Linked DNA regions of Ancylobacter polymorphus. The protein of the gene in region 2 binds, or shares a complex with, the protein of the main gene of each other region. Links are inferred from orthologs where the notes say so. Each region holds a gene or a part of one and is shown on either strand. Other genes may lie near its edges.

Evidence for each region.
Region 1: the proteins of sdhA (region 2) and K9D25_RS16065 are in contact, whole or in part, in a crystal structure (PDB 6C12), measured with the Escherichia coli proteins. The link is inferred for Ancylobacter polymorphus from one-to-one orthologs.

What each region holds. Positions count from the first base shown.
Region 1 is NZ_CP083239.1:3,389,286-3,396,545, reverse strand. What follows is about bases 1,367-4,354. They hold K9D25_RS16065 (succinate dehydrogenase assembly factor 2), read left to right. Parts: upstream 1,367-2,706; coding sequence 2,707-3,003; downstream 3,004-4,354. Other genes in these bases: mfd (transcription-repair coupling factor), read left to right, coding at 3,000-4,354; recG (ATP-dependent DNA helicase RecG), read right to left, coding at 1,367-2,545. Outside these bases: molybdenum cofactor guanylyltransferase MobA, read right to left, coding at 1-20; K9D25_RS16075 (YbaN family protein), read right to left, coding at 17-358; more of recG, read right to left, coding at 464-1,366; more of mfd, read left to right, coding at 4,355-6,512; K9D25_RS16055 (hypothetical protein), read right to left, coding at 6,691-6,996; K9D25_RS16050 (extracellular solute-binding protein), read right to left, coding at 7,175-7,260. UniProt on the Escherichia coli protein: An FAD assembly protein, which accelerates covalent attachment of the cofactor into other proteins.
Region 2 is NZ_CP083239.1:1,696,705-1,703,951, forward strand. What follows is about bases 2,245-5,219. They hold sdhA (succinate dehydrogenase flavoprotein subunit), read left to right. Parts: upstream 2,245-2,798; coding sequence 2,799-4,640; downstream 4,641-5,219. Other genes in these bases: sdhC (succinate dehydrogenase, cytochrome b556 subunit), read left to right, coding at 2,245-2,393; sdhD (succinate dehydrogenase, hydrophobic membrane anchor protein), read left to right, coding at 2,396-2,794; K9D25_RS07955 (succinate dehydrogenase iron-sulfur subunit), read left to right, coding at 4,662-5,219. Also shown: K9D25_RS07930 (M23 family metallopeptidase), read right to left, coding at 1-34; K9D25_RS07935 (alpha/beta hydrolase family esterase), read right to left, coding at 352-1,650; more of sdhC, read left to right, coding at 2,001-2,244; more of K9D25_RS07955, read left to right, coding at 5,220-5,444; K9D25_RS07960 (LysE family translocator), read left to right, coding at 5,515-6,129; tRNA glutamyl-Q(34) synthetase GluQRS, read left to right, coding at 6,134-7,033; mdlC (benzoylformate decarboxylase), read left to right, coding at 7,088-7,247. UniProt on the Escherichia coli protein: Two distinct, membrane-bound, FAD-containing enzymes are responsible for the catalysis of fumarate and succinate interconversion; the fumarate reductase is used in anaerobic growth, and the succinate dehydrogenase is used in aerobic growth.

The DNA of each region.
Region 1 (7,260 bases), 1.7 Mb from region 2 along the record:
GGTGGCGCCGCTTCGCTCATGCGGTCGGCCGGGTGAGCAGATAGGCGCTGGTGCCGACGAAGATCGCGCCAATGATCGCCAGAACCGGCACGGAAAGGCCGATGACGACCAGCAGCACGAAGCTGCCGGCCATGCTGCCGGTGGCGACAAGTTGCGCCCAGCGCGGCACCACGCCATTCGCCCGCCACGCCACCACGGAGGGGCCGAGGCGCGGATGGGTGAGCAGCCAGCGCTCGAAGCGCGGTGAGGAACGGGTGAACAGCCATGCCGCGAGAATGAGGAACACCGTGCCGGGCATGACCGGCGTGACGAGCCCGACAATGCCCAGCCCGACGCAGACCCAGGCGAGGGCAAACATTGCCCAGCGCACAGGTGCCGCAAGGGAAGACGTTTTCCGCTCAGGCTCTGTCATGCAGGGGTGCATCATCGCATCGCCAAGTCGTTGGAGCTCGTCCTCTCGTCATTACCCCGCGCTGAGCAGCTTCACCGCCACGTCGCGCTCGAACACATGTAGCAACAGCCGCAGGGCCGCGCCACGCGGGCCGCGAAGATCAGAATCGTTCTTGACGATCTCCAGCGCCTCGGCCCGCGCCGCGACGAGAAGATCGCCATGCACCTCAAGCCGCGCCAGCTTGAAGCCGGGAAAGCCGCTCTGCCGTGTGCCGAGCACGTCGCCCTCGCCGCGCAGCTTCAGATCCTGCTCGGCGAGGAAGAACCCGTCCTCGGAGGAGCGTAGCGCTTCCAGCCGTTGGCGGGCGATCTCCCCCAGCGGGCGGCGGTAGAGCAGCACGCAGGTGGAGGCTTCCGAACCGCGCCCGACCCGGCCGCGCAGCTGATGAAGCTGCGCGAGGCCGAAACGTTCCGCATGTTCGATCACGATGATGCTGGCCTCGGGCACATCGACGCCCACCTCGACCACGGTGGTGGCGACGAGGAGCTGTGTTTCCCCAGCGGCGAAAGCGGCCATGGCGGCGTCTTTCTCCGCCCCCTTCATCTTGCCGTGGACGAGGCCGACACGGGCGCCAAAATGTGCCGCGAGATCGGCAAAGCGGGCCTCGGCGGCGGCGAGGTCGGAGGTTTCCGATTCCTCGACTAGCGGGCAGATCCAGTAGGCGCGGCGTCCTTCCGCCAGCGCGCGGCCGAGCCGGGCAACAATCTCGTCAATCCGGTCGGAGGGGATGGCGCGGGTGTCGATGGGCTGGCGGCCGGCCGGCTTCTCGCGCAGCTCGCTGGAATCCATGTCGCCGAAATAGGTCAGCACCAGCGTGCGCGGGATCGGCGTCGCGGTCATGACCAGCACATCCACCGCCTCGCCCTTGGCGGCGAGCGCGAGGCGCTGATGCACGCCGAAGCGGTGCTGCTCATCGACGATGGCGAGCGCGAGGTCGTGGAAATCCACCCCTTCCTGAAACAGCGCATGGGTGCCGATGACGAGATCGATCGCGCCGGCCGCGAGCCGGGCCAGAAGCTCCGCCCGCCCGCGCCCCTTCTCCCGCCCGGTGAGCAGGGCAACGCGAAGCCCCGCCGCTTCCGCCAGCGGGGCGATGGTCTTCATGTGCTGGCGGGCGAGGATTTCCGTCGGTGCCATCAAGGCCGCCTGCCGGCCGGCCTCGATCACGGTGGCCGCCGCCAGCAGCGCCACCACGGTCTTGCCCGAGCCGACATCGCCCTGCAGCAGGCGCAGCATGCGGTCCTCTGACCCGAGATCGGCGCGGATGGCTTTGAGCGCCTCGGTCTGCGATCCCGTGAGGGAAAAGGGCAGGGCACTGAGAATGCGCGCCGAGAGCCGCCCATCGCCCACGCTCGGCCGCCCTGCCTGCTTCACCGTGCTGGCGCGTAGCAGGGCGAGGGCGAGTTGGCCGGCGAGCAGTTCGTCATAGGCGAGACGCTGCCAGGCGGGGCCCTGCGGGCTTGCATCCAGCGTCTCGCGCGGCTGGTGCACCTTGCGCAGCGCGTCGAGAAAGCCGATGCCGGGCGGGTCGGCGCGCCATTCCGGCAGCTCCGGCACTTGGGTGAACGCGGCCTCGATGGCGCGGCGCAGATGGCCCTGGCCCAGCCCCTCGACGAGCGGATAAAGCGGCTCGATCGGCGGCAGCTTCGCGAGGCCGGCGGCGTCCACCACCCGGTCGGGGTGAACCATCTGCGCCATGCCGTCGTAGAGCGTGACGGTGCCCGACACCCAGCGCGTTTCGCCCACGGGCAGCAGCCGCTCCATCCAGCTGCGCTCGGCCTTGAAGAAGGCGAGCGTCAGGTCGCCGGTGGCGTCGTGGCCATAGACACGGTAGGGCGCGCGCGAGCCGCGCGGGGTGGGGACATGGCGGTCGACATGGATTTCCACCGTCACCACCGTGTCGGGCACGATTTCCGCCAGTGTCGGGCGGGCGCGGCGGTCGATGGTGGAGGATGGCAGGTGCAGCAGGAGATCGAGCACGCGCGCGCCCTCCTCCCGCCCGAGCAGGCGGTTGAAGGGCCGCGCGAGCTTGGGGCCGATGCCGGGAAGGCCGGTGATTTCGGCGAAATAGGGATTGAGAAGGTCGGGCCGCATGATGGGCGGAAGGTGGACGATGGCGGGCCGGCGCGCAATCGCTTCCCGGGCGTTCTATCTGCCATGCCGACAAGCCACCTGACAGCGGGCCCAGCCCGCGCTAGAACCGGCGCCTCTTGCGCGCGGCCGCGCTGGCGTCACCGCGAAACCGAGACCTGGACATGACCGGAACCACGCGCTCCAGCGCGGGCCTCGATGCCCGCCGTCGCCGCATCCTCTACCGCTCCTGGCATCGCGGCACCCGCGAGATGGACCTGCTGATGGGCCGTTTCGCCGATGCCTGCATCGGCGAGTTGAGCGAGGACGAGGTGGCCGATTTCGAGAAGCTGATCGAGGTCGAGGACCCCGACCTTTTCGGCTGGCTCGGCAGCGGTGAGCCGTCGCCGGAGTTCGACACCCCCGTCTTTCACCGCTTCCGCCAGTTCCATCTGTCGGGCGAGGGCCTGCCGCCGATATGAAGACCGCTTTCGCCACCCTGACCTCGAAGCTCGCGCCCGGCCGCACGGTCACGCTCGCCAATGTGCCGGGCGGGATGGAGGGCCTCGTCGTCGCCGATCTCGCCCGCGCGCTGGCGGCGCAGGACAAGGCGCCCTGGCCGACGCTGATGGTGATCTGCCGCGACAGCGAGCGCATGGCGGAGCTGGAGCGGGCGCTCGGCTTCTTCGCGCCGGGGGTGGAGGTGCTGCCCTTCCCGGCCTGGGACTGCCTGCCCTATGACCGCGCCTCGCCCAACAGCGCCGTCATCGCCCGCCGCATGACCACGCTGGCCCGGCTCGCGCGTGTGAAGGGCCGCGAGGCCGGCACCATCCTGCTCACCACGGTCAACGCCGCGCTGCAGCGCGTGCCGAGCCGCGCGCTGATCGCCACCCAGTCCTTCTCCGCCGCGCCGGGCAACGCGCTCTCGCTCGACGAGGTGGTGGGCTGGGCGGAGATCAACGGCTTCCAGCGCACCTCCACCGTGCGCGATACCGGCGAATATGCGGTGCGCGGCGGCATTGTCGACCTGTTCCCGCCCGGGCTGCCGGCGCCGGTGCGGCTCGATTTCTTCGGCGACACGCTGGAATCGATCCGCTCCTTCGACCCCGAGACCCAGCGCACCGCCATGCAGATGCGCGCCCTCGATCTGGTGCCGATGAGCGAGGTGCAGCTCACCAGCGAGACGATGAAGCGCTTCCGCATGGCCTATGTCGCCGCCTTCGGCGCGGCGCAGCGCGGCGACATGCTCTATGAGGCGGTGAGCGAGGGGCGGCGCTATCCCGGCATGGAACACTGGCTGCCGCTGTTCCATGACGGGCTGGACACGCTGTTCGACTACGCCCCCGACGCCCCCATCGTCATGGAGGCGCAGGACGACGAGGCCGCCGCCTCCCGGCTCGACCAGATCGCCGATTATTACGACGCCCGCCGCCACGGCCTGGAGCATGGCGGCGGCACGCCCTACAAGCCGCTGCCGCCCGACGCGCTCTATCTCACCGCCGAGGAGTGGAAGGCCCGGCGCGAGGCGGCGAAGAACGTCGCCCTGTCGGCCTATGCGCTGCCCGAATCGAGGGACGTGATCGACCTCGACGGCCGCCCGGCCCGCTCCTTCGCGCCGGAACGGGCGGACCCCGAAGCCTCGCTGTTCGAGGTGGCGGCCGCCTATCTGCGCGACCTCGCCAAACATAAGCGCACCATCCTCGCCGCCTGGTCGGACGGCTCGCGCGACCGGCTGTCCACCGTGCTCGCCGATCACGGCCTCAAGGGCACGCAGACGGTCGGCTCGCGCGACGCGGCGGAGGCGCTGCCCAAGGGCACCATCGCGCTGGCCGTGCTCGGCATCGAGTCTGGCTTCGAGACGGACGGCCTCGCCGTCATCGGCGAGCAGGACATTCTCGGCGACCGGCTGGTGCGCCCGAAGCGCAAGGCGCGCCGGCCGCAGGACGTGATCGCGGAGCTGGGCGCGCTCACCGCCGGCGATCTCGTCGTGCATGTCGACCACGGCATCGGCCGCTTCATCGGGCTGAAGACCATCGAGGCGATGGGCGCCCCGCACGACTGCCTCGAAATCCACTATGCGGAAGGCTCCAAGCTGTTCCTGCCGGTGGAAAACCTCGAACTCCTGTCGCGCTACGGCTCGGAAGACACCGAGGCACAGCTCGACCGGCTGGGCGGCGGCGGCTGGCAGGCGCGCAAGGCGCGGATGAAGAGCCGTATCCGCGAGATGGCGGCCGAGCTGATCAAGGTGGCGGCGCAGCGCCAGACGCAGGAGGCGCCGCGCCTCGTGCCGGCGGCCGGGCTTTATGACGAGTTCCGCGCCCGCTTCCCCTATGAGGAGACCGAGGACCAGGAGGCCGCTATCGAGGCGGTGTTCGACGATCTCGGTTCCGGCCATCCGATGGACCGGCTGGTGTGCGGCGATGTCGGCTTCGGCAAGACGGAGGTCGCGCTGCGCGCCGCCTTCGCCGTGGCGCTGAACGGCAAGCAGGTGGCGGTGGTGGTGCCGACCACGCTGCTCGCCCGCCAGCATTTCAAGACGTTTTCCGAGCGCTTCAAGGGGCTGCCCGTCGTGGTGCGGCAGGCCTCGCGGCTGGTGACCGGCAAGGAACTTTCCGACACCAAGAAGGGGCTCGCCGACGGCACGGTGGACATCGTGGTCGGCACCCATGCGCTGCTGGGCAAGACGATCTCCTTCCGCGATCTCGGCCTCGTCATCGTCGATGAGGAGCAGCATTTCGGCGTTGGCCACAAGGAGCGGCTGAAGCAGATGCGCGCCGAGGTGCATGTGCTGACCCTCACCGCGACGCCCATTCCGCGCACGCTGCAGCTCGCCATGACCGGGGTGCGCGAACTCTCCATCATCGCCTCGCCGCCGGTCGACCGGCTGGCGGTCCGCAGCTTCATAACCCCGTTCGATCCCTTGATCGTACGCGAGGCGCTGCTGCGCGAGCGCTATCGCGGCGGACAGAGCTTCTATGTCTGCCCGCGCATCGAGGACCTCGCCGAGGTGAAGGACTTCCTCGACAAGAGCGTGCCGGAGGTGAAGGTCGCGGTGGCGCATGGCCAGATGGCGGCGACGCAGCTCGAAGAAATCATGTCCGCCTTCTATGACGGGCAGTTCGACGTGCTGCTCTCCACCACCATCGTCGAATCCGGCCTCGATATCCCCACCGCCAACACGCTGATCATCCACCGCGCCGACATGTTCGGCCTCGCCCAGCTCTACCAGCTGCGCGGGCGCGTCGGTCGCTCCAAGACGCGGGCCTATGCCATCTTCACCCTGCCGGCGGAAAAGCAGGTGACGGCGCAGGCGGATCGGCGGCTCAAGGTGTTGCAGTCGCTCGACACGCTGGGGGCGGGCTTCCAGCTCGCCAGCCACGACCTCGACATTCGCGGCGCCGGCAATCTGCTCGGCGACGAGCAGTCCGGCCATATCAAGGAGGTCGGCTACGAGCTGTATCAGGAGATGCTTGAGGAGGCGATCGCCAACCTCAAGGCCGGCATTACCGCGCCGGCGGCGGACAAGTGGTCGCCCACCATCTCCATCGGTACGCCGGTGCTGATCCCCGAGGACTATGTGACCGACCTGCATGTCCGCCTCAGCCTCTATCGCCGGCTGGCCGACATGGAGACCGACGCCGAGATCGAATCCATGGGCGCGGAAATGGTCGACCGCTTCGGCACGCTGCCCGAAGAGGTGGAACAGCTGCTCAAGCTGGTGGCGATCAAGGCGCTGTGCCGCCGCGCCAATGTGGAGAAGGTGGATGCCGGCCCGCGCGGCATGGTGCTGACCTTCCGCGACGGGCGCTTCCCCAACCCGGCCGGCTTCATCACCTATGTCGGCAAGCCGCATGTGGTGGCGAAGATGCGCCCCGACGGCAAGGTGGTGTTCTCCGAGGACTGGCCGAGCGCCAATGCGCGACTGAAGGGCAGCGCCGGAATTCTGAAAGAGCTGGCGAAGATCGCGGAGCAGGGGGCGAAGGCGGCCTGAAGGCGGCGTGAGCCGCCGCTTCGCGGCGGGCCGTCATCCCGGAAGGGCCGCAGGCCCTGTCCGGGATCGCTGCGGCATTTTGGACGACGATCCCGGCTCTTCGCCTCGGCGACGGCCGGGATGACGATGTTCTCAGGGGTGGCGAGCCGTCCGTATGACGGCCGCTTTCAGCCGGGCCTCAGTCCAGCGGGCTTTCATAGGCGCCGTCGGTGTCGGGCATCACATCAGCGTCGACATCCGACCCCGGGCCGCTGAGGTTTTCATAATTGCCGCCGGCCTGATCCATATAGTCCTGGCTCTTGCCGGAACCCGGCTTGTCCGGCAGCGGGCCGTAATCGAGATAATTCGGGTCGTTGATCGGCGGAATGGTGATCTCCAGCCCGCCCTGCGCCGGCTGGTTCGGGTGCACCTCAATCGGCTGCTGCGCTCCGGCGGACAGGGTGCCCGCCACGAGCAGGGCGGCGGAGAGGACGGCGTAACGCATGGACATGGCTCCAGCACTTCATTCCTTCGCGGGTCAACCGGCCCAAGCCGGCCCGCCGCGCGCATTCCGCCCCTAAGGAACAGGTGACGGCCCGGCTGTCCAGCGCTTCATGCGCCGGGCGACGCGGAATTGACCGAGCGACAGCGGGCAACTCGCCGGTTTCGGCTGCCCGATGCCGCTAGCCCTTGGCCTGCCACCAGCTTTCCGCCAGCGTGCCTTGCAGGGCCAGCGTCTGCGGCCGTTCCACCTTGCGCCAGCGCGCCA
Region 2 (7,247 bases):
GCCTCGCGCCTGCCAGTCCGCGCCTCGTCTCCAACAGGCTTCCCCGCCTTCCCTCGTGGCGCGCCGCGCGGTCGAAGACCGGGGAGCGCTCATATGTTTCCCACGGCGCCGGGCGGCGCTCGTGCAGTCAGCCCGCCACCCGCTGGGCGCTGGCTCCGTGATCCGGCCCGGCAAGCGGTCGCTTACGAAAGCATGCGTCGAGAGGTTTTAAGATACCCCCGCGACGGATGGAGGGACGATGCCGCCCATGATCGCGCCCGTCAACCCAGCCCGTCATCGATTCGACGCGAGCGCCGAGCGGCGAAGTCCCGATCTAAAGCGGGGCCTCGCGGCAAAAGGATGGCGGGAGCGCTACTGGGCGCTGGCGGCCCGAGCGCGCAGCGGGGAGGGCGGCGGCAGCGGCACCTGCGCGAGGCGGGTCGCGACGGCCGGCGCAGCTGCCTGACCCGCGCCGACCTGAACGAAGCCACCCTGCCCGAAACCCGCCTGCAAAGGCAGAGGGGCGCCGGGCGCAAGCGGCCGGTTGAGCGCGGGGGTGGCCTCCGTCGCGGCGAAAGCGGTGGGGGCGGGCGTGCCGGGGGCAGGCGTTTCGGCTTCCGGCACGATGCCCTGCCAGGCGTTGGCGAGCGTCGTCGGCTCGCGCAGGATCGGCCGGGCAGCGGTGGCCGTCCGTGCGGGGGCGGCGGCGGCACGGGTGTGGGAGGTGACGGCCACCGGCGCTGCGGCGGCGGGCGCGGCTGTCGCGATTTCGGCTGCCGGGGTGCCGCCGAAACGCTTGAAGAAGCTCCAGATCTCTTCCGGCGCGTCGAGCCCGCTGCGGCGCGGCCCGAGCAGCACGGAGGCGAGCGCATCCACCGCATCGGTCGACTGCGCGGGCGGCTGGTGGCCGCCGGCGATCTCGTAATAGGCGACGGCGGCGCCGGGGGCGCAATTGGTCCAGCGGGTGATGCGGGCGTGCGGAGCGCTGGAGATGTCCGGCGCGGCGCAGCCGTCGAGCCGCGCGAACAGGGCGGCGGTGGCATCCGCCGACATCAGCCGGGCGCCGGGGGTGGGACGGCCGAACATCGGCACGATGGGATCATAAGTGCCGTTCATCAAGAGGATCGGCACCGGCTTCGACGGACGGCAGCTCTCGGTATAGCCGACCGGCACCGTCATCATCATCGTCGCATAGGCCTGGAAGCGGTCGGCATAGTTGCAGGCGACATAGGCGGTGAGAAAGCCGCCATTGGAAAAGCCCATGAGATAGGCGCGCGCGGGATCGGCGATGCCCTCCGCCACCAGCGTGTCCAGCACGTCTAGCACGAAGCGGCCATCGTCGCGCTTGTGCAGCAGCGGAATAAAGCCGGCGATCGAACTGCGGCCGTCATTCCAGAGGAGGTTCATGCCTTTAGGATAGGCGACAACGAATCCCTCGCGATCGGCGATGGCGTCGAGATCGAGATAGCGCTGCATCATGCCGGCCGGCTGCAGCGCGCCGTGCAGCGCGATCACCAGAGGCAGCGGGCCGGGATGGGCGTTCGCCGGACGGTGCAGGATGAATTCGCGGGAGAGGCCGCCGGAGACCAGACTGCGCACCGAATCCTGCGGCGCGTCGTCCGCCTGGGCCTTGGCCGGGGAGGAAGCGAACCCGCCAAGGGCGAGGAACATCGCCAGGGCTGCGCCCAGCAGGCATCTGGGTTTCGCAAAAAGCATGGACGGCGCGACCTCGGATCGGCGGGTTCCGCAGGACCCCAACAGACGGCGGATTTCCGTCAATTAAAAGGCAAAGATGGTTAACAGCCCGTCAGCGGCAGCTTTCGTGGAGCTTTCCTCCCAGCGCCGCGTTGGCGAAAAGGGGGGTGCGCGGGCCGGCGCGGTTGCGCTAGGGTGCGCACGCTGCAGCGCAACCTGAATGAGGGCTTGTGGCTGAACGATAGGATTTGCCTTTGGAATGATTGCGAACTGCAATCGTTTCCGCTACGCACACTTCATCTTCCTGAGTGATCTGGGACACCGACATGGCAGGAGCGGCCGAGCGGCCCCTTTCCCCACATCTGCAAATATACCGCCCGATGCTGACGATGATGATGTCCATCGTGCATCGCATCACCGGCGTCGCGTTGTATTTCGGTACGGCGCTGCTGGTGATCTGGCTGCTGGCTGCCGCCAGCCCCGGCCAGGCCTTCAGCACTGTGAACGGGCTTTACGGCAGCTGGCTGGGGCTTCTGGTTCTGATCGGCTACAGCTGGGCGCTGATCCATCATGCGCTGGGCGGCATCCGCCATTTCGTTTGGGACACCGGCGCGGGCTTCGGCCCCGGGCCCCGCGAACTGTTCGCCAAGCTCACCATCATCGGCTCGGTCGCACTGACTGTGGTGTTGTGGATCGTCATCTGGCTGGTGAAGGGCTGATCATGAGCGTTTCCCCGGGTTCCTCCATGCGCACGCCGCGCCGGCGGGTCGCCGGCCTCGGCTCGGCGCGCTCCGGCACCGGCCATTTCTGGCTGCAGCGCGTGACCGCGATCGGCAATCTTCTGCTGATCCTGATCGCCCTGCCCATCGTAATAGCGGCAGCGGGTCAGGAGCAGGCGCAGGTGGTGGCCATCATCGGCCATCCGCTTGTCGCCATCGTGCTGCTGCTGCTGCTGTTCTCGATCTGCTTCCACATGCGCATCGGCATGCAGGTGGTGATCGAGGACTATGTCCACACGGAGGGGCTGAAGGTGCTCGCGCTGATCGCCAACACCTTCTTCACCATCGCGGTCGGTAGCGCCGGTGCGTTCGCCGTCCTCAAGATCAGTTTCGGAGGCTGAGACCATGGCCGGGAACTCTTCCGCCAATGGCGCCGCCAATGGGGCGTCGCCGCTCGGTGCGGCCTATCCCATCACCGACCACACCTATGACGTGGTGGTGGTCGGCGCCGGCGGCGCGGGGCTGCGCGCCGTGGTCGGTTGTTCCGAGGCGGGGCTTCGCACCGCCTGCGTGACCAAGGTGTTCCCGACGCGCTCGCACACGGTGGCGGCGCAGGGCGGCATCGCCGCCTCGCTCGGCAATATGGGCACCGACGACTGGCGCTATCACATGTACGACACGGTGAAGGGGTCGGACTGGCTGGGCGACCAGGACGCCATTGAGTATCTCGTGCGCCATGCCCCTGCCGCCGTCTATGAGCTGGAGCATTGGGGCGTGCCGTTCTCGCGCACCGAGGAAGGCCGCATCTACCAGCGCCCGTTCGGCGGCATGACGGTGGACTATGGCAAGAGCCCGGCGCAGCGCACCTGCGCCGCCGCCGACCGCACCGGCCACGCCATTCTGCACACGCTCTATGGCGCGGCGCTGAAGCACTCGGCCGAGTTCTTCATCGAGTATTTCGCCCTCGACCTGATCATGGACGAGGAGGGGCGCTGCCGCGGCCTCATCGCGCTGAAGATGGACGATGGCACGATCCACCGCTTCCGCGCGCAGACGGTGATCCTCGCCACGGGCGGCTATGGCCGCGCCTATTTCTCCGCCACCTCCGCCCACACCTGCACCGGCGACGGCAACGCGATGGTGCTGCGCGCCGGCCTGCCTCTGCAGGACATGGAGTTCGTGCAGTTCCACCCGACCGGCATTTACGGCTCGGGCTGCCTGATCACCGAGGGCGCGCGCGGCGAGGGCGGCTACCTCACCAATGCCGAGGGCGAGCGCTTCATGGAGCGCTACGCCCCCTCTGCCAAGGACCTCGCCTCGCGCGACGTGGTCTCCCGTTCCATGACGATGGAAATCCGCGAGGGGCGCGGCGTCGGCAAGAACAAGGACCACATCTACCTGCACCTCGATCATCTCGACCCGGCGATCCTGCATGAGCGCCTGCCGGGCATTTCCGAGAGCGCGAAGATCTTCGCTGGCGTCGACGTGACCAAGGAGCCGATCCCGGTGCTGCCGACCGTGCATTACAACATGGGCGGCATTCCCACGAACTTCCACGGCGAGGTCGTCACCAAGAAGCACGGCAATCCCGACCATGTGGTGCCCGGGCTGATGGCGGTGGGCGAATGCGCCTGCGTCTCCATCCACGGCGCCAACCGGCTCGGCTCCAACTCGCTGACCGACCTCGTGGTGTTCGGCCGCGCGGCGGCGCTGCGCTGCGCCGAACTGCTGACGCCGGGCGACAAGCAGCGCGAGCTGCCTTCCGGTTCGGCCGATCTCGCGCTTGCGCGCCTCGATCATTTCCGCAACGCCCAGGGCGGCACGCCGACCGCCGATCTGCGTCTGTCGATGCAGAAGGTGATGCAGAACAATTGCGCGGTCTACCGCACCGGCGAGGTTCTGGAGGAAGGGCGCAAGCTGATCGCCGGCGTGTTCGCCGGCTCCAGCGACATCCGCGTCACCGACCGCTCGCTGATCTGGAATTCCGATCTCATCGAGACGCTGGAATATGACAATCTGATCGCGCAGGCGAGCGTGACCATGGAAAGCGCCGCCGCCCGCACCGAGAGCCGCGGCGCCCATGCGCGCGAGGACTATCCCGAGCGTGACGACGCCCATTGGATGAAGCACACGCTGGCCTTCATGGATTTCGAGACGCAGTCCGTGCGGCTCGATGACCGGCCGGTGCATACTTACACGCTGTCGAACGACATCCAGTACATCGAGCCGCGCAAGCGGGTGTATTGAGCCGGGGAACGATCGCTCGCCATGGTCCAGCTCACGCTTCCGAAGAACTCGCAGCTTGTCGAAGGCAAGGTGTGGCCGAAGCCGCCCGGCGCCAACCGGCTGACCGAGTACAAGATCTACCGTTGGAACCCGGATGACGGGAAAAATCCGAGCGTCGACACCTATTATGTCGACCGCGACGATTGCGGGCCGATGGTGCTCGACGGGCTGATCTGGATCAAGAACAAGGTCGACCCGACGCTCACCTTCCGCCGCTCCTGCCGCGAGGGCATTTGCGGCTCCTGCTCGATGAACATCGACGGCACCAACACGCTCGCCTGCCTGAAGAGCATGGACGATGTGGATGCCTCGGCGGTGAAAATCTACCCGCTGCCGCACATGCCCGTGGTGAAGGACCTGGTGCCGGACCTCACCCAGTTCTACGCCCAGCACGCCTCGGTCGAGCCTTGGCTGCACACCGAGACACCGGCGCCGGAAAAGGAATGGCGACAGGGGCGCGGCGACCGCGAGAAGCTGGACGGGCTCTATGAGTGCATTCTCTGCGCCTGCTGCTCCACTTCCTGCCCGAGCTATTGGTGGAACGGCGACCGCTATCTCGGCCCCGCCGCTCTGCTGCAGGCCTATCGCTGGCTGATCGATTCGCGCGACGAGGCCACCGGCGACCGGCTGGACGACCTGGAAGACCCGTTCCGGCTCTACCGCTGCCACACCATCATGAATTGTGCCAAGGCCTGCCCGAAGGGGCTGAACCCGGCCAAGGCGATCGCCGAAATCAAGAAGATGATGGTGGCGCGGCAGTTCTGAGGTTAACGCCAATCGGCGAAGCCTCTATCCTGAGCCTCTGGGGCGCGTTGGCGCGCCGGGGGAGGAACCCATGGATGCCTCGACGCTGCTTGCCTTCGCGGCGGCCTTCTTCGTCTTCGCCGCGAGTCCCGGCCCGGACAACATGACCATTGTCGCGCGCACGCTCGCGCATGGTGCGCCCTCCGGGCTGGCCTATGGCGCCGGCACGGTCGCCGGGGTGCTCATCTTTCTCGGTCTCGCCGCCTGCGGTCTTTCTCTGCTGGCGCAGGAAATGGGCTGGCTGATGACGGTGCTGCGCTATGCCGGGGCCGCCTGGCTGGTGTGGATGGGCGTGCGGCTCTGGACCGCCCCGCCGGTGGTACCCGATTTGGCGCCCATGGCGGCGCGGCGCGGGCTGCTGCCGGACTTCGCCACCGGCGTCGCGCTCAATCTCGGCAACCCGAAGATGCCGTTGTTCTATGTCGCGCTGCTGCCGAATGTGGTGGGACCTTCCCTGACGCTTGGCCAACTCGCCAGCCTGTCCGTCGTTATCCTGGCCGTCGAGCTGGTGGTGGTTGGCGGTCATGTGCTGCTGGCGGGTCGCGCGCGCCGGCTGTTGCGCACGCCCAAGGTGGTACGCCGCGTGAACCGCACCGCGGGGGGCGTGATGGTGGGTGCGGGCGTCGCGGTGGTGGCGGTCCGCTGAACCCGTGACCCATCCCGTCTTCCGCTTCGCGCCGAGCCCGAACGGGCCATTGCATCTCGGCCATGCGCGCTCCGCGCTGATCAATGACGCGCTGGCGCGAGCCAGCGAGGGGCGGCTGCTGCTGCGGATCGAGGATATCGACGCCACGCGCTGCCGGCCGGAATTCGAGGCCGGGATTTATGAGGATCTCACCTGGCTCGGGCTGGACTGGGAGCAGCCAGTGCGTCGGCAATCCCAGCATTTTGCCGACTATCGGTCAGCCCTGGCCCGGCTGGAAGCGCTGGACCTGATCTATCCCAGCTTCGAAACCCGTGGCGACATCCGCCGCGCGGTGGCCGGGCGGTCGGGTTGGCCGAGCGACCCGGACGGGGCGCCGCTGTTCCCGTTCCCCCGCGCGGCGATGAGTGCCGCCGAGCGCGCACGGCGCGTGGCGGCGGGCGAGCCCTATGCGCTCCGGCTGGATATGGCGCGGGCGGTGGAGAGGGCGGGCCCCCTTGCCTGGCGAGAGGTGGATGCGGCGGGAGAAGTGACGAATGTTGCCGCCGATCCGCTGGCCTGGGGCGATGTCATCCTTGCCCGCAAGGAGATGCCGACCGCCTATCACCTCGCCGTGGTGGTGGACGATGCCCTGCAAGGTGTGACCCATGTGGTGCGCGGAGCGGACCTGAAGGCGGCGACCTCGGTGCATCGGCTCTTGCAGGTGCTGCTGGGCCTGCCGGCGCCGCTCTATACCCATCATGCGCTGCTGCTGGATGCGGAAGGGCGCAAGCTTTCCAAATCCATTGGCTCGCAGAGTCTGGCCTCCTTGCGAGCCGAGGGTGTGACGCCCGAGGAGGTGCGCCGCCGCGCGCTGGAGACGCAAGGCGCGGGCAAAAGCGGGGAGTCTTCACTCGTACGCAAATGATAGGGTTGAGTTCCCCTGCGTAATCGGGAAAGCTTGTCCGCCCGGCGCCGCGACATGGTGATCGCGCGGGGCAAGCTGTGCGGCCTGCGGGGGCCGGGTGAGGACGATATGGCGGGCTCCACCGTGCGTTCGGTCACGTATGATCTTCTGCGTGATCTTGGACTGACGACCTTCTTCGGCAATCCGGGCTCGACGGAAGAAACCTTCCTCAAGG